DNA from 3 places in the Shewanella algidipiscicola genome. Region 2 is predicted to be linked to each of the others. Evidence: predicted binding sites of a transcription regulator. Region 2 holds the regulator's gene; each other region holds the start of a gene.
What was found. The regulator LexA, encoded in region 2, represses DNA repair genes until DNA is damaged. The targets are predictions, from matches to a motif close to TACTGTATNNNNATACAGTA.
Positions count from the first base shown of each region.

Region 1: dinG (ATP-dependent DNA helicase DinG) is a predicted target of LexA. The motif match lies at 8,193-8,212, and genes of this name have one in related genera.
Region 3: recN (DNA repair protein RecN) is a predicted target of LexA. The motif match lies at 3,861-3,880, and genes of this name have one in related genera.

Region 1 covers NZ_OXJV01000001.1:1,381,556-1,391,571, reverse strand. Annotated here, with positions in the region: gene DN599_RS06160 (trans-sulfuration enzyme family protein) at 1-701, shown strand, start outside; gene DN599_RS06155 (SLC13 family permease) at 758-2,149, opposite strand; gene DN599_RS06150 (ComEA family DNA-binding protein) at 2,551-2,850, shown strand; RNA gene ffs (signal recognition particle sRNA small type) at 3,023-3,119, shown strand; gene DN599_RS06140 (late competence development ComFB family protein) at 3,434-3,706, opposite strand; gene DN599_RS06135 (DUF2057 domain-containing protein) at 3,966-4,646, opposite strand; gene DN599_RS06130 (primosomal replication protein) at 4,656-5,318, opposite strand; gene DN599_RS06125 (sulfite exporter TauE/SafE family protein) at 5,315-6,088, opposite strand; gene dinG (ATP-dependent DNA helicase DinG) at 6,097-8,169, opposite strand; gene DN599_RS06115 (methyl-accepting chemotaxis protein) at 8,540-10,016, shown strand, end outside.
Region 2 covers NZ_OXJV01000020.1:4,105-14,120, forward strand. Annotated here, with positions in the region: gene DN599_RS16480 (fatty acid desaturase) at 1-935, shown strand, start outside; gene selD (selenide, water dikinase SelD) at 1,113-2,156, shown strand; gene mnmH (tRNA 2-selenouridine(34) synthase MnmH) at 2,156-3,262, shown strand; gene DN599_RS16495 (MFS transporter) at 3,433-5,283, opposite strand; gene DN599_RS16500 (GNAT family N-acetyltransferase) at 5,403-5,858, opposite strand; gene cysQ (3'(2'),5'-bisphosphate nucleotidase CysQ) at 5,851-6,663, opposite strand; gene nudE (ADP compounds hydrolase NudE) at 6,713-7,258, opposite strand; gene yrfG (GMP/IMP nucleotidase) at 7,355-8,026, shown strand; gene lexA (transcriptional repressor LexA) at 8,366-8,983, shown strand; gene DN599_RS16525 (cell division inhibitor SulA) at 8,980-9,489, shown strand; partial or broken gene coxB (cytochrome c oxidase subunit II) at 9,891-10,016, shown strand, end outside.
Region 3 covers NZ_OXJV01000001.1:1,089,190-1,099,205, reverse strand. Annotated here, with positions in the region: gene DN599_RS04970 (cytochrome c3 family protein) at 1-133, shown strand, start outside; gene pyrI (aspartate carbamoyltransferase regulatory subunit) at 231-692, opposite strand; gene pyrB (aspartate carbamoyltransferase) at 709-1,638, opposite strand; gene recN (DNA repair protein RecN) at 2,179-3,840, opposite strand; gene DN599_RS04950 (AEC family transporter) at 3,958-4,902, opposite strand; gene DN599_RS04945 (DUF3319 domain-containing protein) at 5,310-5,567, opposite strand; gene DN599_RS04940 (YjaG family protein) at 5,574-6,173, opposite strand; gene barA (two-component sensor histidine kinase BarA) at 6,166-8,967, opposite strand; gene rlmD (23S rRNA (uracil(1939)-C(5))-methyltransferase RlmD) at 9,066-10,016, shown strand, end outside.

The sequences.
Region 1 (10,016 bases), on a different contig from region 2:
TCGATGTGTATGACTTAACCGCCATTGCTCATATAGCGAAGCTGCATCATCTGGTGAGTATTGTCGATAACACCTTTATGACCCCGTTGCTGCAGCAACCTATCTCGTTGGGCATTGATATGGTGGTGCATAGCGCCACTAAGTACCTAAATGGCCACGGCGATGTGATTGCCGGCATGGTGTGTGGCAGCGAGGAGGTGATAACCAAACTCAAAACAGAAATCCTCAAAGACATAGGTGCGGTATTATCACCACACGATGCTTGGCTTATCTTACGCGGGCTAAAAACCTTAGATGTCAGACTTGCACGTCATTGTGATAATGCCCAGGTGATTGCCGAATATCTGGATAAACACCCGCAAATTAGCCGGGTCTATTATCCAGGCTTAAGCCACCATAGTGGACATCATCTTATCGGCTCGCAGATGCGCCGAGCCGGGGGAGTGGTAGCCTTTGAACTTGATAGCCATTTTGATGGGGCCGTTGCATTTGTTAATCGACTTAAGTTATTTACTATTGCGGTCAGTTTAGGTGATGCTGAGTCACTTATTCAGCATCCAGCTTCGATGACGCATTCGCCCTATTCATGTGAGGAGCGACTTGCGGCAGGGATTAGCGACAGTCTATTGCGTATATCGGTAGGATTAGAGGCGGTTGAAGATATTCTTGATGATTTACGTCAAGCGTTAGAAGGGGGGTAGTCCATCAGTGGCCAACTCATTATCGAGTAGGCCACTGACAAGCAAGCGGCTTACGCTTAGATAGTCCAGAACAGGTGAGCGATGATGTACAGTACTAACATACTGATAAAGTTTATTATTGCGCCTGCTCGCATCATCTCTGATTGCTTAATATGACCTGAGCCATAGACAATCGCATTGGGCGGCGTCGCCACTGGCAGCATAAAGGCACAAGAAGCAGCAATACCAATTAACACCGACAGCATCACAGGTGAGAGTCCCAGTGCTTCAGCAATCGCGGCAAATACAGGTACCAACAAAGCAGCACTAGCGGTATTACTGGCAAACTCGGTGAGCATCACCACAAAAAAGATCACCGCAAAGGTGAATAACGCCATGTGAGTGTTACCAAAAATGTCGGTGACCCAGTGGGCTAAAAACACACTTGTACCTGTGGTTTTTAAAATAGCACTTAAGGTTAAACCACCACCAAAGAGGATCAGCACGCCCCAATCTGTCGTTTTTTCTATTTTTTTCCACTGCACTAAGCCTAGGCCAGCCAGTAATACCACGGCACTTAATGCCACTATGGTATCGAACTGCTTGATGCCGCCTAAAGCGCCAGAAATAGGCTTACTGAATATCCAGCAACATACGGTTGCTAAAAACACGATGAGGGTGAGTTTACCTTGAAAGTTTAATTTCTGGCTGTCGTTTGGGATCTCGCAAACCACATTAAGATTGGGTTTCAAATAAAGATAAAGCGCGATAAGCATACTGGGCAACATCAGTGCCACGGTGAGCAGACCGAACTCTAACCAGTCGGCAAAACTTAAACCCACTTGAGCCGCTGCGATAGCATTAGGCGGACTGCCCACTAAAGTACCTATGCCACCAATATTGGCCGAGTAGGCAATGCCAAGCAGCATAAAGAGGTATGTACTGCGATGCTCTTTAATGTCTAGCTGTTGCAAAATGCCCAGAGCTAACGGCAGCATCATTGCCGCTGTTGCTGTGTTACTGATCCACATCGATAGTAGGGCGGTGATGACGAACAACATCATACAGGCAATACTCAGTTTACCTTTAGAAGCGGAAAGCACTTTCTGAGCAATGCGGCGGTCGATGCCTTGATGGTTCAAGGCTGCAGCAAGGACAAAGCCGCCAAAAAATAGATAAATAATCGGGTTAGCAAAATTGCTCATTGCCGTTTTGGTCTCAAATACTCCTAATACGACCCCTAAAATAGGGATCAATATCGCGGTCACGCTAATATGGATAGCTTCGGTTAACCATAATATTGCGGCGAAAACGAGAATGGCGAGTCCGATATTAATGCTCTGCTCAAAAGGCAAAAATTGATACATCAATATGAATAAACAGATATCGGCAAACAATATAAGCATATTTTTAGATTGTGCCGGCTTTTCTGGGATCAGTGGCTGAGCCTGCGTGGTTTCGTGAGACATTAAAGGGTCCATATTCTTGTTGTTAGTACTTGTGTTGTTAGGCGCACAACATTATCCCAGCGTGAGATCGGCACAAAGCTTTTTATTTGTAGTTAAATTACTTTGTACTACAGCTGTATGTGTGCAGTAGCGCAATAAAATGCGGCTCAATGCTACCTGAATCACGCTTTAAAGTAAGGGGTGGATCACATTTTTTTTCATAGTGAATCGCTTACGACAGATTTCATCCAGTTATGAAATAAACTGAAAGTCATTTTGTGTGATCGTCGTCACCGTGTGCTCGGCTTGTTGTTGGTGCTTGTCACGTATTTGCACAAGGTATGAGTTTGTTCTATGTTTTTAACGTGACCAAGGAAAAAGGAATGCTGGTCATCCCCTAATGGATACTCAAGGAGTTGGTTATGAAAGCAACATTATTGGGCTGTTTAATCGCGGCTACATTGGCAATCGGTTCGGCTCATGGGGCCGAAAAAGTTGAGCCTGTCACTGTGAATGCACCAGTTCAGGCACAAGCTGTTAATATCAATACCGCCACAGTAGAGCAGTTAAGTCAGCTAAAAGGAATTGGCGAAAATAAGGCGATGGCGATTATTGAGTACCGTAATACCTACGGTAAATTCACTGATATCAATCAATTGTCCGAGGTTAAAGGCATAGGTCCTAAACTACTGGAGGACAATCACGCCAATATCACATTGTAAATGATTGACTTGTTTTTATTAAAAATACCCGCGCTTGTGGGTATTTGTTTATAGATTCACCACTCAGACATAAAGAATGCCTCATATGCAGATATTCGCTTGATCGCATCTGCTGCATGATAGATAATGCCTCCGTCTTAGAGTGAACATGCTTTAAGGATCTATGGTGACCCTAGGGTCCCCCCGCAATGATAACTTGTGAACTCGGCCAGGCCCGGAAGGGAGCAACCGCAGCAGGCGACTCATGTGCCGGGGTGTGGCTCTAGGGAAACCTCCAAACCTCCTGTAAACCAATCTTAAAAATTAAATTCTAATCAACGGTTTATCTCATAAAGACCGCAAATAGTACACTCGATGAGAAATCGGTTAGCTAAAACTTGCATTATCTTTTCTAATATTTGCCGTTTTATCTTTGGTTAATGCCGTGCCGTTATAAATAGTGAAATACCCATAGGTGTGATTTTTTATGTCTGGGGGTCTGAGTTATGTCTGGAAAGTCGCGAGCGTGTGAATACCAAGGCGTACGCCCTTAATTTGAAATCCTGGGTAACGTGAAACTATTAATTGAAAGCGTTGGTTCTATTTATAGGTTTTCCTGTTTAGGAAGCTTGGTTTTTAAAAAAGCGCGAGATTTCTCTAAGGCGGATTGGATCTCCGTTTTCATCTGCTTGAGTTCGTCATAATCTTCAAAAAAATAGGTATCGACGAGATGACGAATATAGCGTACGGGCAGCTGATTGAGCGTCACACAGCATAAATCGGCGAGATAGTCTTCGGGGAGTTCATCAATTAACCCTTCATCAGACAGCATCTCGAGTAACAATACTTCATAATAATTTCGAATTTCTAGTTGCATGCATCTATCTCCACGATGAGGGGCTTGGCTTATATCGTTTGTCTAGTTTGCAATCATATTGGCTTAGCCGCAATAACTATTTAGCGTTGCGTGATAGTCAGGTACGTGATGCAAAGTAGGGTAATACTGACAATGTTATTAAGTGTAAACGCGAGAAAGGTGTGAGGCGGTATATTGTTCGAGGCGAAATTGGGGGCTAAATGGGGCGTCACGCCAACATATTGCCAGCGTGACTCAGCTTGTGGTACTTACAACTTAATCACAACTGTTTGATAGCCCAGCCCATAAACTCTTTGCGTGTTTTTTCATCGGCGTGTAACCACCAGTATTGCAACATTTGTTGAGCATGTTCAGCTTCGCTCTTGTTGCTGGGTGTTGCTGTTGCAGGTAATGTCGCGGCTTCGATTGCGCTAATAGGTTTTGCGGGGACGGAGCTGGCAGCCACAGCGCTGCCCGTTGCAACGGCTGCTGCGGCTTCAACATCTTGTCCGCTGTCATTACCAAAGAGTCTACCGATGAATGAAGACTCAGTTATATCAGTTTGTTCCACCTGATAACTGACTTGCCCACCACCTGTTCGAGTGACAATGACCTCTGGGGATTTAGCAAACTCTTTCGGGCGTTTAATAATTTCACCTTCGGCAGGCTGTAGCTGGTATTGATAGTCTCCATCAACTTTAAGGGTAACGATAAAGGGAGATGATTTGATAAAGCTCTCGCTGTCACTGAAGTCATCTTGCACCATATCGTGATAACGGATAGCGATTTTATGTGTACCGTTATCTAGGCTTAAATCGGCCTTATGATTAAACAAGCTGCTTTCTACTTTTTGACCATTAAGGGCTAAGTATTCAAATGCCATGGGAATGGTGAGGTTGGCGGCCATTGCCGATGAGCTACCAAGCAAAGCGATTAAAGCGATTGGCATTACTGATTTCATTGTTACTCCTTAACGATTATGACTTCTATACGGGCGTTCAAACGCCTGAATGCGATCTTCTATATAACTAATAGCTTGTCGACACTTACCTAAGCGACGATGGACTAAAAGTATCTCATTTTGCAGTGCAATTTTGTCAGCACTATGACAGTTTTCAAGTTTTGATTGTAAATCTGCAATTTTTTGCTCAAATGTTTGAACCCAGTTCAAATGTTTGTTTAATTCATCATACAGCTGGTGGCTATTATGCATTACGCCAGAGGCAATCCAACTAAAACCGCTATCGGCGTGGGATTGTTGCCGTCGTTGCTTAGCATTAGCAATACGCGATACTCTTTGTTGCTCGGCCGATTTCACATCAAGTGTGGTGGTATTCAGTGCCCGGCGCAATGCGGTAAATCTATCTTGAATACCTTCACAGCTTAGCGCTACGGTCGATGTCGAGATATTTCCCTTGAGTAGTTTTTCGAGCTGCGTAATTTTATTGCTGATTTGACTGATACAAGGGGCAAGCTGGGCACCAGATTGATTAAATAAGCCATGGTTAAAACGCTCGGTATCGTGTAGTAGCTTACGTTGTCCTTTTGCCAGTTGACTGTCATGTTGCAGTACTTCTTGCTCTAATTGCTTAAGTTGGACTCGTAAACGATGAATTAGTTCTGAGGTGTTCATGCCCATGCACTCCACGCCAAATTGACGGCAATCAAAATAACCACGGTGATAAATAGCGGACGGATAAATGGTACGCCAAATTTGATTGCGGTGCGAGCGCCAACAAACGAGCCTAACATCATGCATAAGCCCATGGATAAACCGATAACAATATTGACTTGTCCCAAGGCTAAAAAGACCATTAAAGAGGTTAGGTTACTGATAAAGGTCATGGCGCGGGCTAATCCACAACTGTTGAGTACTGGTAATTGGTATTGTGAAATACTGCTGATTGTCCAAAATGCTCCAACAGCAGGCCCTGCAAAACCATCATAAAATCCCAGTGGTATCCCTTGGCGCCATTGCTTAAAGGCCGATGGCGCGCGAGTTGGAGGTAAGTGGGTGTTAGCTCCCATTACGCTGGGTTTTAGCAAGGTGTAGATGGCAATGATGATGATTATAAGTGGCAGTAATTTTTCGAGCCATTGATTATCAATTAGATACACTACGAAGGTGCCAATAACAGCCCCAATAAAGGTGGCTATTGAAGCATGGTACCAAAAGCGTGGTTCAAAAAAGTGTTTACGGTAATAGGTAAATGCCGCCATGGATGAGCCAAAGCTGGCGGCCAATTTATTGGTACCGAGCGCCGCGTGTGGCGGTACGCCTATGGTTAATAACGCCGGGATCGACAGTAAGCCACCGCCGCCGGCGACAGCGTCAATAAAGCCGGCAATAAAACCTGTGGCGGCTAAAATAACCCAAACGCTGGGGTCTAAAAGTAACTCCAATGTGGTTCCTACTCTATCACTTGGCGAAACGGCGGTAAGGCATCAAGCAGTGACTTACCGTAGCGTTTAGTCACTAAACGCCGATCTAAGATAGTGATACGGCCATAATCCTCTTCCTTACGCAGTAATCTACCACAACTTTGGATCAATTTACGCGATGCGTCGGGTATGGTCAGTTGTAAGAACGGATTACCGCCCTTTATCTTGATATATTCTGCATGGGCTTGCTCAACCGGAGAGGTTGGCACTGCAAAGGGTAATTTGGTGATAATTAAATTGGTAAGATAATCCCCAGGTAGATCGAGCCCTTCAGAGAAGCTGCCCGTGCCGAAAATAATACTTACCTCGCCAGCATCACAGCGCTGTTTATGTTGTGTCAGCAGTTGTTGACGCGAGTCTTCCCCTTGGATCAATAGTGGGCTGTCAATCTTGGGGCGGACAATATCGGCCACTTTTTCCATCTGCCAGTATGAGGCAAACAGCACTAAGGTGGCGGTTTCACCTTCGATAAGGGTCAATATCTGCTCGGCAAGCTCATCGGTATAATGGTCGTCCGTAGGTTCAGTGCGCATTTTTGGCAGGTATAAGGTCGCATTTTGCTCAAAATCAAATGGGCTATCCATGGCTAGATAACGACTGCCATCATTTATCGACAGGCCCACTTGATGGGTAAAATGATTAAAATTGTTCAGTGCTCGTAATGTGGCGCTACACAGCACCACACCAGCGGCTTTCTCCCATAATAAGGATTCGAGCATGAAGCCCACTTCAATTGGTGAGACGTTACACAAGTAGTCGTGTTGTTTTCCCGGAAGTTGCTCTATCCATCTGGCCATAGGCGCCCCTTTAGGACTGTCGGTCTTGGCCATCATCTTCCACAATTTTTGCAGGTTTTCTAAGCGCTGCAGCATAAAGCCGGTTTCGCTCAGCAGTTGCTCAGCCTGATGCTTGGGCAGTTCACCATCTTTTATGGCTTCGTTGAGCAGGGTTAGCATTTTATTAAATTGTTTGAGGGCGTTATTAGAGGCGCTCGCTAAGTTTTCCGCTTGAATAACCAAAGGTTGCGGCAGCTTGCCATGCTCAAAACGGATGCGGTTTTCAGGGTTATCAAATGCCACACCTTGGCCATCGCAATACTGCGCCACGGCGTTGAGCAAGCCAGTTAATTCGTTAATATGGTCTAACATCGCCTGAGCAGGGGCAATAATATGGTTACTCTTCAGCTGATTTTGCAGCTTAGCACTGGTTTTGCCTATCTTTTCTAACCAATCGACCGCGCCCCTAAGTGTCGCCTGCGCGCTGGAGAAATCTCTGGCGACGATCGGGAGATGATGTGCTTCGTCAATCACATAATAGAGATCTTCTGGATCGGGCAAAATCACCCCGCCACCTAGCTCGAGGTCGGCAAAAAGCAGACTGTGGTTAGCGATTAATACATCCCAGGTATCAATATCTTCACGCGCCTTATGAAACGGGCAGTGGCGATGACTGGCCAGTTGCCGATGACAGCTGTGCTTGTCGCAGGCGATTTGGCTCCAAAGGTGATCGGGCAGTTGTTGCGTCAGGGTATCGCGCTCACCATTCCAACGGCCTTCATGGAAATCTTTTAACAAGCTTTGTAACAAGGCTATTTGGCTGTTATCGGGTTTAGTTTGCCACATGGCCATCTGCGTGCCGTCATCGCTGCCAATGAGCATTTCGAGTTTGGCTAAGCAGACGTAGCGTTGACGCCCTTTGACTAGGCCAAAGGTAAAGTCGAGTCCAGATTGCTGTAAAAAGAAGGGCAAATCTTTATTGAGTAACTGCTCTTGCAGCGCCACCGTTGCGGTGGCAATACAGACTTTTTTCTTGTTCGCTAAGGCAAGTGGAATGGTACCGAGAATATAAGCCAATGACTTACCAATCCCCGTGCCGGCTTCGACGACAATGATGCGCCTATGTTTGTCATATTCACCTGCTAATGTTTTTGAGATTTCTGCCACAATGTAGTTTTGCTCACGCCGGGAGCGAAAGTTGGGCAAGGCGGCCGCAATATCTTTATAGATGGTGCGGATCTGAGTTTTGACATTGGCAGATAACATGAAGGCACATAGCAGAGAAATACAGCTGTACATAATAACAGTAAAACAGTATCAGCGGAATATGATTCAGCGCTTAATCAGTCGATATAAGCATAAGCGGTTATCTGCTTGTGCTTCAGGATTTTGATGTTTTGTTCGTTGTGCGCTTGGTAGCACAAATGAAATTTTAGTGAGCAAGCTCATGCTGCACTCTGTAAATCATTTGTTTAAGTTGCGAAATTGATAACATAGTTTCTGCTTTTACATTGTTAACATTTGTAAGACTAACAACTGTGATCGGCAGCGCACTCTTTTACGTATTGGGTCTGTCAGTCATAATGCACTGCAAGGCAAACAAGCCAACATCAGCTCGGGAATAAGTCACCTTAATATGGTCAGTAAACATACTAACGCAGAACATGAAGTCGAGTTTGATCTCGATGCTAATCTCATTTCAACCACAGACCCCGCTAGCAACGTCACTTATGCTAATGCCGGTTTTTGTGATGTTGCCGGCTATCAAGCTGATGAATTAATTGGTAAACCACATAATATAGTGCGTCATGCCGATATGCCAAAGTCGGCTTTTAAACAGTTATGGCACACGGTTCAATCTGGCCGCAGCTGGATGGGGCTTGTGAAGAACGCCCGTAAAGAGGGTGGTTTTTATTGGGTCTCTGCGTTTATCACCCCCATCACAGATGCTAAGGGTAAGATTATTGAATACCAGTCTGTGCGTACAAAACCTAATCGAGAATGGGTTAAACGTGCAGAGACGCTCTACAGTGAAATGAGCCAAAAAGGGATGCCGTCTAAGTTATCAAGGCCGCGTTTTAGTTATCGTTGGGCACGTTATCTGGCTGCGTTAACTACGCTCGCTAGCACCATAGCTATGATGAGCGGGGCATCGGTGCACTTAAGTGGGACAGTGTCGATACTGGCGATGGCCGGGCTTTTACTCAATGAATTTTTCCATCAACGACGTTTAGGGCAGGTGGCAACGCTGGCGACACAAGCATATGATAATCCGTTGATGGAACTGGTGTATACTGGGCGCTATGATGAATATTCTATGATTGAACTGGCGCTGCAAAAGCGTAAAGCTGAGGTGCGTGCGATTGTTGCCAGGGCTTGCGAAACTGCCGAGGGAATTCACGTTAGCGCCGAGCAAGAGTTAGTCAATCAAGAAGAGATTAAGGACAATTTAGATAACCAAGGTGCAGGGACTGACTCGGTGGCCACCGCGGTAACTGAAATGTCTAGTTCTATTCGAGATGTGGCAGATAATGCGATGGCGGCATCACAACTGGTAGAGCAAGTGAATCAGCTTGCTGACGACGGTCTCGATAATGTGCAAACCACGATAGATTCAGTGGCTGAGCTGCACTCAGAATTGGAGCGTGCCAAAACCATTATTAATGATCTGTCGGTGAGCAGCCAAGAGATTGAAAAGATCCTCGAAGTGATTGGTACCATAGCCGATCAGACTAACCTGCTGGCCCTAAATGCCGCGATAGAAGCGGCTCGAGCGGGGGAAAGTGGCCGCGGATTTGCGGTGGTGGCCGATGAGGTGAGAGCGTTAGCCTCAAAAACCCAAGCTTCCACCGAGGAAATTCACAGCATGATAACTCACCTACAACATACCGCAGGCCAAGCGGTGACGGCGACACAAAGAGGCAGTCATTTATCAGATGTGTGCCGAGACAATGCCGTACGTACTGGTGATGTGCTTAAACATGCCAATAGTATGCTGGGCGAAGTAGCCAGTGCTAGCCAACAAATTGCCGCTGCGGTGCATCAGCAAGCGAGTGTGACTGAAGACATTAATGTCAACATCATCTCCATTCAGCAGTTGTCATTAGCCAATA
Region 2 (10,016 bases):
ATAGACTTTGGTCTCATAGAACCTATAAATCACACTGGTCAATGCGCCTGCTATTTGCATTAGGCGGCGCACTCGCATTACAAAACAGTGCATTGCATTGGTCATCAGATCATCGCATTCATCACAAGCATGTCGATGATAACGATAAAGATCCCTATTCGGCGAACATGGGTTTCTGGTATAGCCATATTGGGTGGATGTTGCGCGAGTATCAAGCTCAGCGTTACCACGATTATAAAAACGTGCGAGATCTGCAAAATGATAAAATTGTGATGTGGCAGCACAAACACTATTTATCACTGATGCTAATCATGAACATTGGCTTGCCAGCGTTACTGGGTTGGCTCAATGGTGATATATGGGCCATGTTACTCATGGCAGGGTTACTGAGGTTAGTAGTGGTGCATCACTGCACCTTTTTCATCAACTCGCTGGCACATATCTGGGGCAAACAGCCATACACAGATAAGAATACCGCGCGAGACAATGGCATTTTGGCTGTGTTTACCTATGGTGAGGGATACCATAACTTCCACCATATTTTTGAAAACGACTATCGCAATGGCATACATTGGTGGCAATACGATCCCACTAAGTGGCTTATCAATATGATGGCATGGACAGGTTTGGCCACCCAATTGCGAGTCACCCCACAAGAGCGGATCGAGAGGGCTAAATTACAGATGCAGTTAACACGCACCCTCAATAAGGTTGAACATCTGGCTAATGGTGAAGAGATACTCGAGAAACTGCATGATGAATACGAATTGCTTAAAACCCACATTAGCGACTATTACCAAGCGCACAAAGAGTTACTCGACGCCAAACGGCAAAAACTGACCCACAACCAGTTAATGCTCAGAGTCGAACAACTTAAACAAGACCTATTGATGCGCAAACGTAATTGGAAATTACTCACCGCAAATTACGCCTAAATTAGCCGCTTACCCCACCGGACCACTCATCGCAGTGGTCCGTTTTATTTAGATTTCTACTTAAATTCACCTCCCTTAACGTGCATCACGCACATCTGTATCACCGCCGATTGAAGTGCAAAATAGATGAGACTATGATGGGCGGCTAACCCATTCATTTAGAGAGAGTTCGAGCTTATGTCAGACACTAAAATCAAACTTACCGAATACAGTCATGGCGCGGGTTGTGGCTGTAAAATCTCACCCAAAGTCTTAGGGACAATTCTGGCATCGCAATTACCTCACTTCGATGACCCTAATATTCTCGTTGGTAACAGCACCCGCGATGATGCCGCCGTCTATAAACTCAATGATGAAACGGGCATTATCAGCACCACAGACTTTTTTATGCCAATCGTGGATGATCCTTTTACCTTCGGTCGCATTGCCGCCACCAACGCGATTAGCGATATTTATGCTATGGGGGGTACACCGATGATGGCTATCGCTATATTGGGCTGGCCAGTGAATACTTTACCCGCAGAGATCGCCCAACAAGTTGTCGATGGTGGGCGCCAAGCGTGCGCGGATGCAGGTATCATGCTGGCAGGTGGCCACAGTATCGATGCGCCAGAACCTATCTTTGGTCTAGCCGTTACAGGGCAAATTCCGTTAACCGAACTCAAACAGAACAATACCGCTAAGGTCGGTGATAAACTGTATCTCACTAAACCACTGGGGATAGGTATTTTGACCACGGCTCAGAAGCAAAAAAAGCTAGCCGATGAGGATAGCAATATCGCTCCAGACGCCATGTGCCAACTCAATAAAATCGGCCCAGCTATCGCAAAAATTGCCGGCGTGAGTGCCATGACAGATGTGACAGGTTTCGGCTTAGCGGGCCATCTCATTGAGATGTGCTTAGGTGCTGATGTGGCAGCTAAGATTGATATCGACGCCCTGCCCTTGTTACCCAAAGCAAAAGACTACCTGCAAATGGGCTGCATTCCCGGTGGTACCCACAGAAACTACGACAGCTATGGCGAACATTTACCCCTGGTCAATGAAGAACAAAAAGCACTATTGTGCGATCCACAAACCAGTGGCGGATTATTGATTGCCGTTTCAGCAAGCCATGAAGCGGCTTTAATTAGCCTACTAGAAGCTAATGATATTACGCCAATAAGCATTGGTCATTTGGTGACTAAGCCTGCAACGAAGCAACTCGTGGAACTGTGCTAATGCCACCACTTATGGTTTCTAAAAACCAATATGCCCAGCTGTTTATTAACGACCACCCCATAATGGATGTTCGCGCGCCCATCGAGTTCGATAAAGGGGCGTTTCCGGCCAGTACTAACTTGCCATTAATGCAAAATGATGAGCGCAAACAGGTGGGCACATGTTATAAGCAACACGGCCAAGCCGCCGCGATCGCCTTAGGTCACACACTCGTTAATGATGACATCAAACAGCAAAGGATCGATGCATGGCACGAATATTTTGCGTATCACCCTAATGCTTACCTATATTGTTTCCGCGGTGGACTGCGTTCACAACTGACGCAACAATGGCTTAAGGAGGCTGGGCTATCTGTCCCCTATATCGAAGGTGGGTATAAGGCGATGCGTCAGTTTTTGATAGACAACATAGATCAAGCCCCTAGGGTAAAACCCATGCTGATCCTCAGCGGCATCACCGGCAGTGGTAAAACAGACTTCTTATTACAGCGCCCAGAAGGCGTCGATTTAGAAGGCATTGCCCATCATCGCGGCTCAAGCTTTGGCCGCTACCACGAGCCGCAACCATCACAGATCAACTTCGAAAATAACCTCGCCGTGGCACTGCTAAAACACCAAGCCAGCGATGCCAAATTCTTACTGCTCGAAGATGAGAGCTACCTCATTGGTCGCTCGGCGCTACCACAAGCCTTTTATAAAGGCATGCAAGTAGCAAAATTGGTGGTATTAGAAGAAAGTCAAACTGCCAGATTAAACCGATTGCTCGACGAATATGTCCATAAAATGCACCAAGGTTATCTTGATCGCCTCGGCCAAGAGGCCGGCTTTATCGCTTTTGCCAATTATTTGTCGCAAAGCATCAGTGGCATAAAAAAACGCCTTGGCGGCAAACAACATGATGAACTGCAGGCGATGGTGACTCATGCCTTACATGCACAACAAAATCAGGGCACAACAGCAGCTCATCTCGAGTGGATAAACGTGCTGCTGAGTAAATACTACGATCCTATGTACCAATATCAGATTGATAAAAAAGCCGATCGGGTTATTTTTAAAGGTGATCATCAAGCAGTGCATCAGTGGCTCGCTCAATACACGCCCCAATAACATCACTTAATGACATGACCGCCATTAAGTGTGACTGAATCACTCACCTGAATTCGAGTAAAACGATGGAATAATCCGAGATAGCTTAGCTATTTAAGGTTATTTCATCTCAAAGCTAAACTCCAAAATGCAGATAACTCAGTGTTCAGTTTTAAGCCCGAGTCTTGATTTTATAATGGGTCTGTCATCAAGCGGGTGATGTGCTGTTGCAGTAATGCGGCGCTCACCTGAGGAACCGCCATCGCATCACCGACAATCAGCGACCCCCTTGGCCAAAGCCCCCGCGGTTGGAACGTGTTTGCTTGACTCTTACTCGGCTCTGTTAATCCTTTCATTGCAAGTGGGATAATCTTCACTGGATGTTGCGTCACAACACTTGCGATCAAGGCGTTAAATTGAGCCCGATAACTCTCAGGCATGGTATCACTCGCGGTTAAATAATCGCTTAATAAGCACAATAACTCGCCATTGGCTAACGCCTGCTCAATCATGGTTAATGCTTCATTATTGCTTGCGCCGTTTATCTCACCCATAGCCAAAGGGATCACTCCTGCCGGCTTAACTGAGTTCGCTATGATAGAGGGTGGCATAACAAAGCGCACCAGACGACTCGATACCCCCATCACGCACAAAGCATCGAACTGACTAGTATGGGGACACACCAGTAACACCGCCCCCTGCTTGGGCAGTTTTTCACGCCCTTCAACACTGATGCGGTAACGCACATGACGAAATAAATAACTGACAAGGCGCCAACGAAACTCAGGCGCTTGTCCATAAATATAGGCAGCGACTACCAAATTAAGTACCGCTAGCAAGGTAAATAACTCAGGGATACTCCAGCCTAAGCCCGCCAGTAGTAACATGGCCAATAACGCCGAGCACACCATAAACAGCGCATTAACAATATTATTTGCGGCAATCACCTGTGCACATTTACCCGGTGCAGCACGCGACTGGATAAAAGCGTACAACGGGACGATAAATAAGCCCCCACTGACCCCGACCATCAACAAGTCAAACATCAGTCGATAATGCGCCGTTGTGGCGATAAAGTCTCCCACACTATAAACCCACAAGGGATCTAACGGTGCAGGTGGAATGGCCCAGACCAAATCGAGGCCAAACAGGGTCAACCCCGCCATGCCTAAAGCCACGACACCTAATTCAACATGACCATAGGATAAGCGTTCACATAAAAAGGAGCCCACCGCGATACCCACCGAAAATAGTGCTAATAGAAGCGACACTACGCTGGTATCAGAGGACAAATGTAACTTAGCAAAATAAGCAAATTGCGTTAGATAAGTTGCGCCAAGAAACCAAAACCAGCTAATGGCGATGATCGCCATCCAGATGCTTGGCGTCTTTCTCACCTGGGTAATGGCGCGCCACGTGCCAGATAAAGGGGCAAAACGGATCTGGGTCACGTCATGCTGTAAAGGTAAAGCCGGAATGGCACAACTGGCCAGATATCCACACAGGGAAAGTACAAAGACAATCAAGGCACTGGCGACAATTCCATGCGTACTAGCCATCAACAGCCCGGCGCTCAATGTGCCACTTAAAATAGCTAAAAATGTGCCTATTTCGACCCAAGCATTGCCCTTAACTAATTCTTCATCGGTCAACACTTGCGGTAGCAGTGAATATTTTACTGGCCCGAAATAGGCCGACTGACAGCCGGTTAAAAATAACAGCAGTAACATCACCATGTAGCTTTGAGACAAAATAGCCATCGCAGCGCACGACATGATAACCACTTCGAGTTGTTTAAGTCTGCGGATAAGCTTCGCCTTGTCCATATTATCGGCGAGCATCCCGGCATGAGCTGAAAAAAGAAAGAAGGGTAAAATAAACAGGCCCGCGGCCAAATTGACAAATAAATTAATGCTGATTGGCAACTCATTGATCTGGCTATAAGCCACCATCAAGAGTAAAACGTTTTTATAAATATTATCGTTTAATGCGCCTAAACATTGGGTGACAAAATAGGGCAAAAAACGTTTTGTTAACAGCATATGTGCTCCAGCTTGCCTCAAGCTTAGTTAGCCTAACCATCTAGATGACAATGAATAGATGACAATGAAGGTTTCATATAAGTCATTGCCACTCTTTAGCCATGCACAATAGATAAGGCTTAGCGCATCAGACACATTACCACCCGCGATGTATCCGGACCAAAATAGTCGGCTTCCGTTTGTAGCTCAACAAACCCCAATGCGAGGTATAAATGGCGCGCTGGATTAGCTGGATCAACAGTGAGCATCACCTGAGTGACTGACGGCGCCAAGTGATTAAGCGCATCGTTTATCAAACGTTTGCCGATACCTCGGCCTTGGGCGAGTGTATCCACGGCGACAGATAATATCCATCCTATATGCGGCTGCTCACTTTGCACCATTAGAATATAGCCAAGAAGATGATTATTTTGATCTATTGCAACACGCAAACCATTTGGCCAACAATCGAAACTCTGACGAAAAAAGAAGTCCGGATAACAATGCGCGCCAAACACACGCTGTTCAAGCCGATAAACGCCGGCCAGTTCGCCCTTTTGCGCCGCACGCAGGGTAATATCAACCGAATTATTCACTGACTAACAACTCATCCCAAGGTAAATGGGTCGAACCGACAACGATAAAATTAGGATTTTCGAGCGATTCACGTTCATTATAACTTAGCGGTTGCAGTTCAAGATCCATGATCTGCCCGCCCGCCTCTTCGACAATAATTTGTGCCGCGCCGGTATCCCACTCGCCAGTAGGGCCAATGCGTACATAACAATCGGCACGTCCTTCTGCGACCAAGCAACTTTTAAGCGCTGCCCCGCCGAGCACCACTAACTCACAATGCTTAGGCTGGTTTAGTAGCTTTAATACCGATTGCGGATCTTGGCGACGACTGACCGCCAAGCGCAATGAGTGCGAATCATCGAGTGTCAATTGACGACTGGCAATACGCTGTTCGCCTTTATTTGAGCGCTTATAAGCCCCTAGTCCTGCGATGGCATAATAAATCACCTCTGTCATGGGCACATAAACAATCCCCATAATAGGGCGATTATGCTCAACTAGCGCAATGATCACCGAAAAGTCGCCACTGCCGGCAATAAACTCTCCGGTACCATCTAACGGATCGACCAACCAATACCTGGGCCAATCGACGCGTTCGGATAACGGGATGTCGGCATCTTCTTCAGATAACACAGGAATATCGGGAGTCAGCTGAGTCAGCGCTGCAGTGATAATTTGGTGCGCAGCAAGATCGGCAGACGTCACAGGGGTATTATCCGCCTTAATTTCTTTATCAAAGCTACCTTCAAGATAAATATCTTTGATGGCCATGCCCGCTTCAACGGCGATGGCGATCACCTGTTCCACACACTCTTCTGGCTTCATCACAACTCCAACAACCTAGACAGGTAATGCATATATCCGAATTAAATAACTATTTTAGTTTTAAATGCTTCTGAGCTAAAAACAAGGCACTAACACTTCTCGATTCTGAAAAATCTTCCAATGCCAATAGCCCTGACCACTGTGCAAGCGGCCAAGAAACGACCTCTATTGGCTCAGGTTCATCGCCTTCAAGGCGACTTTCATACAGATCTTCTGCAATATAGATCTGCATCTTGCTGACAAAATAGCTGGGCGCCAGACTTAACTCCATCAAATGGGTTAATTTTTTAGCCCCAAAGCCTATCTCCTCTTGCAGTTCACGATTAGCGGCCTGCTCAGGAGTCTCCCCCAGATCAACTAACCCTTTGGGAAAGCCCAGTTCATAGCTGTGGGTTCCTGCAGCGTACTCTCTGCCCAGCAGTAGTTGCTCCCCCAATACAGGAACCACCATTACGGCGCCACGATTACTGCCTTTCATACGCTCATACTGGCGCTCGACCTGATTAGAAAATTTCAGGTGCACTTGCTCAATTTGAAATAACCGACTCTGAGCAACAACTTGTGTATGTAATATCTGTGGCTTTTGGTCCGACATGAATGTCCCTGATAAAATGAGGTTTGCATCACAGTTCAATCTTACTATGATGGGTTTAATCCACAACTCTCACGATAGAATTTTTTTACTGACCTTATGTTTCCTTGGGATAAAATTGATACCGTACTGCTTGATATGGATGGCACGCTACTAGACTTGCACTTCGATAGCCATTTTTGGCTCAAACTAGTGCCGCAAACCTTAAGTCACAACAGAAACATCTCTCTAAATGAAGCCAATGTCTTAGTGGAACAGGCCTACGACCAAGTGGTTGGCACCTTGGATTGGTATTGCCTCGACTACTGGCAGCAACAACTGCAACTGGATATTGTGACGTTGCAACGCACATTGGCCGACAGGATACAGTTACGCCAAGACAGCATGCCATTTCTGCATACATTGGCTAAAAAGCATAAAACCAGAATATTAGTGACCAATGCCCACCCTCATAGCCTAGCACTCAAACTAGAACACACAGAGCTTGCGCAAGGGTTAGACCATATGCTCTCCAGCCATGAAACGGGTTTTGCAAAAGAGCACCCTCAATTTTGGTCTAGCTTATTTAACCAATATCAATTACAACCCAATCGGTGTTTATTTATCGATGATAGCGAAGCTATCTTGCATGCCGCCAAACAAGCAGGAGTTGGGTATTTACTTGGCATAAGCAATCCTGATAGCAAAAAGCCCCATAAAATATTTACCCACTTTCCCGCAATCTATGATTACCACCACCTGTTAGATGACCTTATCGCCAGCAAGCCATAATAGCCGTACGCTTAACGATATAAGATAACGGTAACTGCAGGCACAGAGTGCAACTGAACCCTATTACCTGCTAACGTTGTTTCGCCGCCCTAACTTGGCACAGAAATCATCTCAACAGATAAGAGACAATCGCATCACTCAATACATTTATTCCGTAAAATCCATTTCATAACATTGATTTAAGTAAAAAATATCAGGTTTCAATGAAAATAAATCTGCGATTTTGCTTTCAGTTTCAAACAAATTCCACCACATTGCCGACAAAAATATGCTTAATCCTTGCGCTACTTTAAATACTGTATATACTGACAGTTACTGTATGGAAAGACAGGATCTGTAATGAGACCATTAACCCCTAGACAAGCCGAAATATTAGAATTAATTAAACGCAATATTGCCGATACAGGCATGCCGCCTACCCGGGCTGAAATTGCTCGTCGCCTAGGTTTTAAAAGCGCCAATGCGGCCGAAGAGCATTTAAAAGCCTTAGCCAAAAAAGGCTGCATCGAAATAATGCCAGGGACCTCGCGAGGCATAAAGCTAACTCAAGAAGATGACAGCGAAGATCTTGGTTTACCACTGATTGGACAAGTCGCTGCCGGTGAACCCATTTTGGCCCAAGAACATGTTGAGCAACACTATAAAGTTGATCCAGCGATGTTTCGCCCAAGCGCCGATTTTCTCTTAAGAGTCCGCGGCGATAGCATGAAAAATATAGGTATTCTCGAAGGTGATCTGCTCGCGGTACATAAAGTAGAGCAAGCCAGTAATGGCCAGATCGTCGTGGCTCGGGTCGAAGATGATGTCACAGTAAAGCGTTTTGAAAAGAAAGGTAATACTGTATATCTTCACGCCGAGAATGAAGAATATTCACCGATAGTGGTCGACCTATCCAGCCAAAGCCTTAGCATCGAAGGGCTTGCCGTAGGTGTTATCCGTAATGGAGATTGGCAATGAATAATCTAATGGGTAATGCCCCACGACATCCCGGCCTTTGGGTCGATATAAACACGCAACATAAGCCTACTCAGCACAGCACCATCGCGACATTATCGAGTCGCACCCAAGGTAAGCATGAGTTGCAAGCACTAACGCCGCAATTAGCAAGATTAAGCCAACAAGGCCAGTGGGTAGTTCTGATTAGCCCACCAAATATTGGTTATAAGCAGATGCTCGCCGATGCCGGTGTTCGTATGGATAGAATCTTATTAGTGCACACCAAAGATGAAGTTGAAGCACTATGGGCGATGGAAAAAGCGCTTACAAGTGGTACATCCAGTGCGGTGATCAGTTGGACCCAAGCACTCGATGCACGTGATTGTCGCCGCTTACAATTGGTCGCCAAAAGCACTCAGGCTTTAGGCATTGTGATTGAAGAAGCTAATCGTCACCTACCAGTAACAATCCTAGCAGAGCAAGATCAAGGCTGCCGCCAAACATCATTATTTGGCTCACTGCACTAGCATTACAGCTCAAACTTTCCATACTTAAGCCCCGCGAGGGGCTTTTTTGTCGCTGTTTTTTTTTAACAAAATAAAAAAAAGTGATCTTGATCAATATTTAAACAGCGATTAAGTTAGTAATAGATATCAACGATTATTTGTTATATCCGAACAATTTAGTAGTCGGCTTCATTGGCCTGCGAGTGAACATCTCTAGCAAAGTCCAATTAAGTTGAAATTCGCCTGATATAGTCAGCCGTAAGTGCAAGTGTGGTGACCACCAGCAATAACAACATCCATACCACCAGCGCACTATGAAGTCATCGTTGCTTTTTTGGGAACTGAAAAGTTTGCATGGAGCCGAGACATACTGTGTGACTTTTCTTTGTAGTTGCCTTCGCAATTGACAGAGGAGAAGTCTAGTGAAGCATCTGTGGTATAGCTTGCTGGGGTTATTACTAGCCCCGCCCATATTCGCAGCCGATATGCCCCTTAATATGACACCAGGGGTAACAGAGATCAGTGGCAAAGTTTTTGGCCTTCATATG
Region 3 (10,016 bases), on a different contig from region 2:
AGAGCCAAATCCCCATGACAGTCTGCATTATGGTACAGACTTACCTTGTACTTACTGCCATCAAGAACATAAAGAGAGTCAAGTTTACTGTAATCAATGTCATGAGTTTCAGTACCCTGATATGAAGCGCTGATTGCTAATCTTTGCTCAACTTGCATTAGCTAGTGGAGTGTCATTTTAAAGCCTGCTCATGACTGAGCAGGCTTTACCTTATCGAGATAAAGAGTGGCTTAGTGACGCTCAGTCACTATTTCACGTGAGAACACTTTCTCGCAGTATTTGCATTTTAGTTGCACATCGTCTTTCTTTGCGATGACCTTAAAGCTGCTGTCTACCGGTTCATTATGGGTGATGCAGTTGCTATTTGGGCACTTAAAAATGGCGTTGATCCGCTCAGGTAACGACAATGTCAGCTTTTTAACGACCTCATAATTTTCAATCTGATTAACCGTAGCGTTAGGGGCGTACAGGGCCAATTGATTCGCCTGTTCTGGGCTGATAAAAACATTTTCAATTTTAATCAGATCTTTAGCGCCCAAAGCAGAAGAGGGCAGATTAAGACCAATCGTGACACGCTGATTGGTTTTATGCATTTTGAACAGCTTTAGCACTTTAATCCCCACATTGGCAGGAATATGGTCGATAACGGAACCATTTTTTATCGCTTCAACTTGTTGGGTTTCCTTGGTCATGGTGATTATCTCCTGCTTAACGTTGTTCGTTCAGTACTAGTGCCAGCAATGCTTCACGCGCGTAAACGCCGTTTTGCGCTTGCTGAAAGTAATAAGCGTGCTTGGTTTTATCGACATCGACGGTAATTTCATCTATACGCGGTAATGGGTGCAATACCTTTAGGTTGTCGCGCGCGTCAGCGAGCATTGCAGCAGTTAAGATATAAGCGGCTTTCATATGCACGTATTCAGATTCGTCCAAACGCTCCTTTTGAACACGAGTCATGTACAACACATCAAGCTCTGGGATCACCTCTTCCATGGTCGCATGCAGGCTATAGTTGATGCCTGCTTGGTCTAACTCTTCGCAGATATAGTCAGGCATTGCCAATATTTCGGGCGAGATGAAGAAGAAGTTAATGTTATTAAACTTCGAGAGTGCCTGAGTCAGTGAGTGCACCGTGCGACCATATTTTAGATCGCCAACGAAGGCGATGTTTAGGTTATCTAAGCGACCCTGAGTTTCAAAGATTGTATAGAGATCTAGCAAGGTTTGGCTTGGGTGTTGATTTGAGCCGTCACCTCCGTTAATTATCGGTACCCCACGAGAAAATTCTGACGCCAGACGGGCGGCGCCCTCTTGCGGGTGACGCATCACAAATGCATCGACGTAAGATGAGATCACCTGTACCGAATCGACGAGGGTTTCCCCTTTTTTAGCCAGTGATGTATTGCCACTGTTATCAAAACCAATTACGGTGCCACCAAGGCGCTGTACAGCAGTTTCGAAAGAGAGGCGAGTACGTGTCGATGGTTCAAAGAAACAGCATGCCACGACTTTATTTTTCAGTAGTTCTGGGTTTGGCTCTGCTTTGAGCTTTCCTGCAGTTTCAACGATAAGTTCAAGTTCACTGCGGTTTAATTCCGGAATGGAGATGATGTGTTTTTGAAACAACGAGTTCGCCATGGCTTCTCTTCCCTATAAATAGATAACTGATACAAATGGTTTTAAACTTTATCTGTTGCTTACATTTAAGATTGCCATTGAACGGCGCGGCTGGCAGATAACCGTTTAAACTTGCCTGACCTTACGCAAAAGGCAGACAAAAAAAAGCCCCCTTATACAAGGAGGCTTTTTTTGAAATCGAAAAACAGAAACATAAAACCAACGCCGATCCTCGACGATAATGAGTCAAGTTGTGCTTAACTGCCTGGTTCATTGCTGCACTCTGTTTTGAAAAATTCCGAGGGATTATACGCCCATTTCTTGCAAGCGCAAGGGTTTGTATGAACTGGTTATTTTGAAAGCTTGGTGTCGCTGTGAATCAATTAAATGCTGTTAAAGACTTCGGTCTAGCCGTGACTTATATGTATGGTTTTGTTTTTCTTGTTGAGTTATGGAGAGCACAATTTGCTCATTAAGTACAATGAGATGAGTGGGATTAAATAGTGAATCAGCGATATCAAAAAGCGAAGGTATTTCCTTCGCTTTAGGTATTGTCAGTTTTTAACCTCTGAGTAGTTCTTTGGCGTTGGCTAGGGTGTTACTGGTTATGGTATCGCCGCCAAGTAAGCGGGCGAGCTCCTCAATGCGCTGGGTTTTATCCAGCGGCACCATAGAGGTCTCGGTTTGTCCGGCTTTACTCTGCTTATTAACAAACATGTGCTGATGACCATTACCGGCGACTTGAGGCAGGTGGGTTACACATAGCACTTGAGTCGACTCACCCAGTGAGCGTAGCATTTTCCCCACCACGGCAGCCGTTGGCCCCGATATCCCCACATCCACTTCATCGAAGATAAGCGTTGGTGTGGCGACCTTCTTTGCCGTGATCACCTGAATGCCAAGGCCTATACGCGACAGTTCCCCGCCTGATGCGACTTTCGAGATAGGTTGCAGCGGTTGCCCTGGGTTGGTGGTCACTTGAAACTCGATAGTGTCACAACCGTTGGGCGACATGAGTTCTTCGTTAAAGTGAATATCGATAACAAATTTACCCTTAGGCATGCTGAGCTCATGAATCGATTGGGTCACCTGTTTGTCTAGCTCTTTGGCATAACGGCTACGGCTTTGGCTGAGTTTTTTTGCATGGGCAATGAAGCCTTGTTTGCAGCTTTGGAGCTGCTCAGCTATCTCGTCAAGCTTCTCTTCGTCTGAGTCTAAGCTGATTAGCTCTTGATTTAAGGCTTGATGGTGCTGATAAAGATCTTTGGCGCTTACGTGATGCTTGCGTGCCAACTGCATAATTTTAGAGAGGCGCTGCTCAAGGTAAGCAAAATGGTCGGGGTCGAGTTCTAATCCATCGAGGTAGCGTTGCAGCTCACTGCTGCTTTCTTGCACTTGGATTAAGGCATCGTTGAGCATATTGCCAATGCTATTAAGAGCTGAGTCATAGCCCTCAAGCTCTTGAGCTTGATCTATGGCTAAGTTGAGTACCGATTCTACCGCACCTTGCTCGTTGTCTTGCAATAGGAAGAGGGTGTGCTGGCAGGCTTGCACTAAAGCGGTGCCGTTAGCGAGTTTTTTATGCTCGGTTTCTATCTCGTCAAATTCGTGCTCGCCTAAATTAAATTCATTAAGCTCTTCTACTTGATATTGCAGCAGCTGCTTACGGGCGATGCGCTCATGTTGCGATTGTTGTAGCTGTTTAAGCTCTTTTTCAATCAGTTTGTAGCGTTGATAGCTAGCACTGACGCTGTCGAGCAGCATGCGGTGGTTAGCATAGCTGTCGAGCAGTGTTAGTTGATGTTCGCTCTTTAACATGGCGTGATGGGCGTGTTGTCCGTGGATGCCGATCAGTAATTGTCCAAGTGCGCGAAGTTGACTAAGCGGTACTGGATTGCCATTAATGTAGGCGCGTGAGCGGCCATCACTGTTGATGGTGCGTCTGAGTATGCATTCATCATCAAGATCAAGGTCGTTATCTTCGAGCCAGCGCTTTGCCAAGGGAATATCGAGCAGAGAAAAGCGGGCGCTGACCTCGGCTTTATCTGCACCAGGCCTAACGGTACTGGCTTCGGCGCGATTACCCAGACACAGGCCTAGGGCGTCGATAGCGATAGATTTTCCGGCACCGGTTTCACCTGTGATACTGGTCATGCCGGCTTTGAAGTCGAGCTCTAAAAAACGAACAATGGCAAAGTTATTGATGCTGAGCTGGCAAAGCATAATGACATCCTTTTACAAAGTACTGTATTAATGCACAGTATATACTGATTTTTTATACAGTAAATACCTGTGTGCTTTTTGTTCGCACATTTTGTTGAATTTAAGGGTATGGCAGCGCTACAGCAAATGGTCAAGTAGTGGCAGTACCGCAAAGCTCAGTACTATCCCTAAGCTGATATTTTGCGCGCTGACGGTGGCGTTAGTTTGAAAGCGGTGCGCCAACAGGTAAACGCTGGCTGCGGTGGGCAGTGCCGCTAGCAGCACTGCCATCTTAAGCAGCGGGCCGTTAACGCCAAAGGCTTTACACAGTAGGTAGGCAAACAGGGGTTGTAACACCAGTTTTAATAGGTTGAGCAGGGTGAGTTCGGCGCCGGTAGAAAGCTTTCGAGGGGCATTGCGGCCCTGCTGTTGGTTGGCTTTGCATAACACCATGCCAATGGCGAACAGGGCACAGGGGCTGGATGTCATACCAAATTGGCGAATGATGCCGCTGATAGGGCTATAAAGGCTAATCTGGGCCGCCGAAATGGCCACGCCTATTAAGCTGCCGATAATGATAGGATTTTGCAGTAATGCCAAAGCCACTGTCTTTAGGGCGCTGTCGGTTTGACCTTGATACAGCGCGAGTTGGGCTAATACGATAGCAAAGACGGTCACCGAGAGTAGGCTAGCAATGGCTGCTGCAGCCAGTGCTAACTGGTTGTTGGGGTATAACATCATCATTAATGGGATACCGATAAACGACGTGTTACCAAAGGTGGTGTTAAGCGCCCTAATCGCCGCGAGATCGCGCTTCTTGTCGCGCCACAGCGATATCCCCATAGTCAACAGGTAGATAATGGTCATCGCTAAGCTGTAACCGGCAATAAAGCCCCAGTCGGTGATCTGTTCAATTGGGGTTTCGGCTAATACAATCAGCATGATAGCCGGAAAGGCGATGTAATAGACGTACTGATTGAGTACGTTATCTGTCTCTTGTGGCAAAATACGTGCTTTTTGTACTACGAAGCCTGATAGCATGATGCCGAAGACGATAAACAGAGGTGACAAGATAGGTAGCATACGACAAATTTATCCATAAATTGTGCTGGTGGTTAAACTAAGGGGCTTTCCCTCTCAGGCTGTTTTTATGTGTTGGTGATGAATCGTGGCTCAGTATTGATGACGCTCAGTATTGATGACATAGTCATCTGATATTATCCATCCACTGTGGCTCAGTATCAGTGGCTCAGTATCAGTGCCTCAGTATCAGTGCCCTAATATTCGTTGCCCTGCATCATAATGATTAAGCCCAACACAAACGCCAGAGACTAGCCGACCCTAGCATGATTATCTGGGGGCGGCTATTGAGCTAAGGTCTAATGTGGCTTAACGTAAAGCCGCTTGACTCTATGTGATGGCATTAATGGGGCGATATTAGGCTAAGCCACTAAAGTCACTAAACCACTTAGCGTCATTGCGTCATTCAGCTAACTGCGCTTATTGGGGCGGCGAGTACCTGTTTGGCGAGTATTAACCTTTGGCGAGCTAGGTTGCGTGTTTCGCTCGGTATTCGCGGTGGGTGCGTTGACTGGTGGCAGCACGCCCAGCTCTTGATAGAAGTGTATCTGACGCCGCAGTTCAAACAGGGAGCCGCTACGGCGTTGCTCCCCTATGCTGAGTGTCCAAGAATCGGTTAAGCCATCGTTGTTGGTTAACAGATAACCTTGGTAGATGAGCTTCTTCATGTGCAGTTACGCGACTGAAATGCCAATATTAGATACACCAGCTTCGATAATTTCTTTACGAAGGCCTTTGACAAAGTCAGCGCTGATCTTCGGATTTTGCTCAATGATATCCAATAATGAGGCCTGCAGCTCTTTTTCTTCGACCATTACGGGATGGTTAAAAATAAACTCATCTAAAGTGGCTTCATCCATTTCATCTTCGATTGTGGCTTCAATATAATTGGCTACTGTGCTAGAGGAGAGTTTGCTGATGTTGATAATATCGTCTTCCACCTTACTTTGCAGTGCGCTCAATAGTGAGGTTAATGCGACTGCGGCGTCCATGGCTGGATAGACTCCATAAACGTCAAAGTCACTTGGCTCGGGGGTGTTGAGATCGAGTCGTTCGAGATAGATGTCGATGTTGAGTTTCAATTTTTTGTCATACATTGACTGCCATAACAGATTTAGCGCTGTGTCTAAAACCTGTGGATCACCAAACTCACACACTTCACTAAACAGTTGGTAGTTGGGGTACATGCGCTGACACAGCGCGATAGCAAACAATTTTTTTTGTTCAAGCTCTAACGCTTTTAATCGTTTGAAGAACCCTGGTTTATTACTCATCGATCACATCCATAGATAACTGGGATATTACTTGGTTAGTGGCTGATTCTACCTTAGAAAGCTCATCAAGTAACTCTAGTATTTCAGGTTCTACCTCTTCGACACTGGCGCCATTTTTAAGTGATGACTCTATTTCTTTACATAAGCGCTGGGTCGTGGGTACGCCGCAGTAGCAGCTGGCGCCATGCAGTTTATGCACATGGGCTAGCATGGCTTTGGCATTGAGGGTATCAAGTGCCAAGGTCAGTTGATTACGGGTTTCTGGCAGCGAGTCTAACAACATCTGTAACATCTCCAGTGCCAAGTTCGCTTTTTGATTCGCCTGAGTTAAACACAGTTCCCAATTGAGTGTTTGCTGTTCAAAGTGAGTAAACTTAGGGCGCACCTTCCAACTGTTAATGACCTCTTTGAGCGCCGCCTCGTCGATGGGCTTGGGCAGATAGCCGTTCATGCCGCTTTGATTAATACGTTCACGCTCCTCGGCGATGGCATGGGCGGTGACGGCAATAATAGGAGTGTTGCGATTTAACGAATGCTCACGGATCTGTTTAGTGGCACTAAAGCCATCGATACCAGGCATCTGTATGTCCATAAAGATTAAATCGAAGTGGCGCGATTTTGCAATCTCCACAGCGGCCTTACCGTTGTTGGCGACGGCCACGTGGGTGACTAGCTCGCGCAGCAAGGTGTCGATTAATTTAAGGTTGGCTGGATTATCATCGACCGCCAGTACGCTAAGTGGCTCGCGATTTAATGCTGGCACAACCTGTAATGGCTTTGGTTGTGACTCTGGTGGCGCACGGTAAGGATGGATAAGAGTGTTAGCCAATTCGCGCTCGCCAATTGGCGCATGCACAATTTTATCGACAGCCGACTGGATCACATCAATATTGGTGGCGCTGTTGTTGCTGTTACACACATAGAGTGAATAATCGCTAATGTGTCTAATCCGCGTCAGGGTATCGAGCAGTAAGGGGCTTTTAGCCAGCTCGTTACAGCTGATAATGGCGTAATCAAACCGCTGTTTTGTGTTATTCATTAACTCATCGAGTTGTTGCAAGGTGGTGATAGGCGTCACCAGCATTTGCCAGTGCTGCAATAACCCCTGATGTACATGACGAGACAGTTTTCTGGGTTCAAACAGCAAGACAGATTTCTGTTTGAGCTTGCCGGTATCTAATGGCTGGCTGATGGGGTATTGACTCAGTTTTAGCGGCAAGGTAAACCAGAATGTCGAGCCTTTATCTGGTGTGGAGTTGCAGCCAATTTGGCCGCCCATCTGATTGATCACCCGTTTGGTGATGATGAGCCCTAAACCTGTGCCGCCAAAGCGACGTGATATGGATGAGTCTGCCTGACCAAATGCTTGAAATAGCTGATGTTGATGATGCTTGTCGATACCTATGCCTGTGTCGGTGACTTCGCAGCGAATAATGATCTTATCGGGCTCGGTGCCAGTAAGGCGCATCTTAAGGTGTACGCTACCTTCATCGGTAAATTTAATCGCATTACCTACTAGGTTAGTGAGCACTTGCCCTACCCTTAAGGCATCGCCAGAGACGTTATCATTGATAGCGGGCTCGATATCGACCACCAGCTCTAACTCTTTCTCTTTGGCGCTGTTAGCCAACATAGAGACGGTATCATCGACCACTTCACGCAAGGCGAATGGCATGTTTTCTAACACCATTTTACCGGCTTCGAGTTTAGAAAAATCGAGAATATCGTTAATGATATTAAGCAGGTTGCTGGCACTTTTTTCGATGGTTTTAATATAGTCTTGCTGGCTGGTGTGTAGCGGGGTTTTTAGCAGTTGCTTAGCAAAGCCGATAACGCCATTGAGCGGGGTGCGCAGCTCATGTGACATGTTGGCTAAGAATTCTGATTTAATTCGGCTAGCCTCTAAGGCGCGTTTTTTGGCTAAGTCGAGCTCGACGTTTTGAATTTCAATTTGCTCTAAGGTTTCGCGCAGATCTGAGGTGGCTTGGTCGATGTTTTGTTGCATCTCTTCATGGTAATCCGACAGCGAGCTGGCCATGGCATTAATGCCACGTTTGAGTAGGTCGAGTTCACCGATAAGATTGCCGTCTACACGCGTATCGAGTTTTCCTTCCCGTATTTTGGCGACTACGCGCACCATATCGGTGATCGGCTGAGTCACATTTTTGACTAATCTAAAGGTAAATAGCAGGTTGAGTTGTACCCCAATTAGCACCATGATAAAAGCCGCCACCGCGGCGCGGTGTTGCTCTAATAGGGCATTTTCTTTATTGAGTAAGACTGCGATATAACCCAGTTTGCCCGAGTTAACTTGAGCGGCATTAGCGTTATTGTCAAACGGACTGACGATAAGTTCACGTTGGCTAGAAAGAATAGGGCTGCGTAAAATAAGGCTATCGCCAAACTGCTCAATTTCAATGCCGTTTAATGAGTCTATGGGTTGGTTGTAACGCATAAACTCGTGACTTTTGTAATGATGCGAGGTCACGACCACCCGGTTGTTAGTGTCGAAAATGGCGATAAATTGCACCAAGTTTGACTTATTGAGCTGTACCGAAGTAATGAGGCGTTTGGTGGTTTCAAAATTTTTGGTTTCTAGACCTATTTCGGCGGCGATCGCCAAGGGTTCAATGATATTGCTGCCACGTTCAATTAAGCTTTGTTCCAGCTCATAGAAGCGATTTATGGTAAAGTAACTGCCAAGTAAAATACCAACCAAAATAGTGGGGGCTAACGCCAGCACAAGAACCCAGGCTCTTAAGCTGTATTTAGTCATATTGTCGGCACTATTCATGGTGTTGGCTAATTTATAATGTTGTAGCGTATAGGTTACATTAAACTGCCTAACTTTGGGCAGTGTTTACTCCTATTTTTATCGTTTTAGAGGCCTAAATGGCGCAATTTTTTAAAGCTAAACCCAATAAAGCTAAGCAAATGTCGGCGAAGCAGCAATTTAATATCACTCAGCTTGATCATCTTGGGGCTGGTGTCTCTGAGGCGCAAGGCAAGATAGTATTTGTGCCCGGCGCCTTGCCAGGAGAGACGGTCACGGCGCAATTAATTGAGCAAAAGAAACGTTTTGCTAAAGCAAAGTTGCTACGCATCGATGTGGCATCTAACCATAGAGTCGCCAGTGGCTGTGCATTCTATGGCCAGTGCGGTGGCTGCGACCTGCAACACTTAGCGCTGCCAATGCAGCGCGAGAATAAGCAGCAAGCCTTAGTTAATTTGCTCGATAAAATGGGTCAAGCACAGGCGCTGCAGTTGGCTGAACCACTGGTGGGTGAAGCGTGGGGGTATAGGCGCAAGGCAAGGCTTGCCACTCAGTATCAACGCGACAGTAAAACCCTGAGTTTAGGTTTTCGCGCTTTAGCGAGTAATCAGGTGGTCGCTATCGATCAATGCCCTGTGTTGGCGCCAGCATTATCGCAACTCATCGCTCCGTTAACCTTGTGCTTAAATACGCTAGAGGCCAAGCGCAGTTTGGGCCATGTTGAGTTAGTGGCGGTGGAGTCGGCCAATATGGTGGTGCTACGTATTACCCAAGCGCTAAGCGATGCCGATATCGCTCGCCTGCGTGCCTTTGGTGTTGAGCACTGCGTGCGCCTGGTGTTGCTCGATGAACATGGCCACATCGACAACCTAGATGGTGATACTAGCCTGCCGTATTACCGTTTGGATGACGGCAGTCAATTGGGCTTTGCACCGGGGAACTTTATTCAGGTTAATGCCGATGTGAATCGCAATATGGTAAAACAGGCCATTGAGTGGCTTGATATTAAGCCTACTGAGCGAGTGCTGGATCTTTTTTGTGGTGTAGGCAATTTCACCATTGCACTGGCC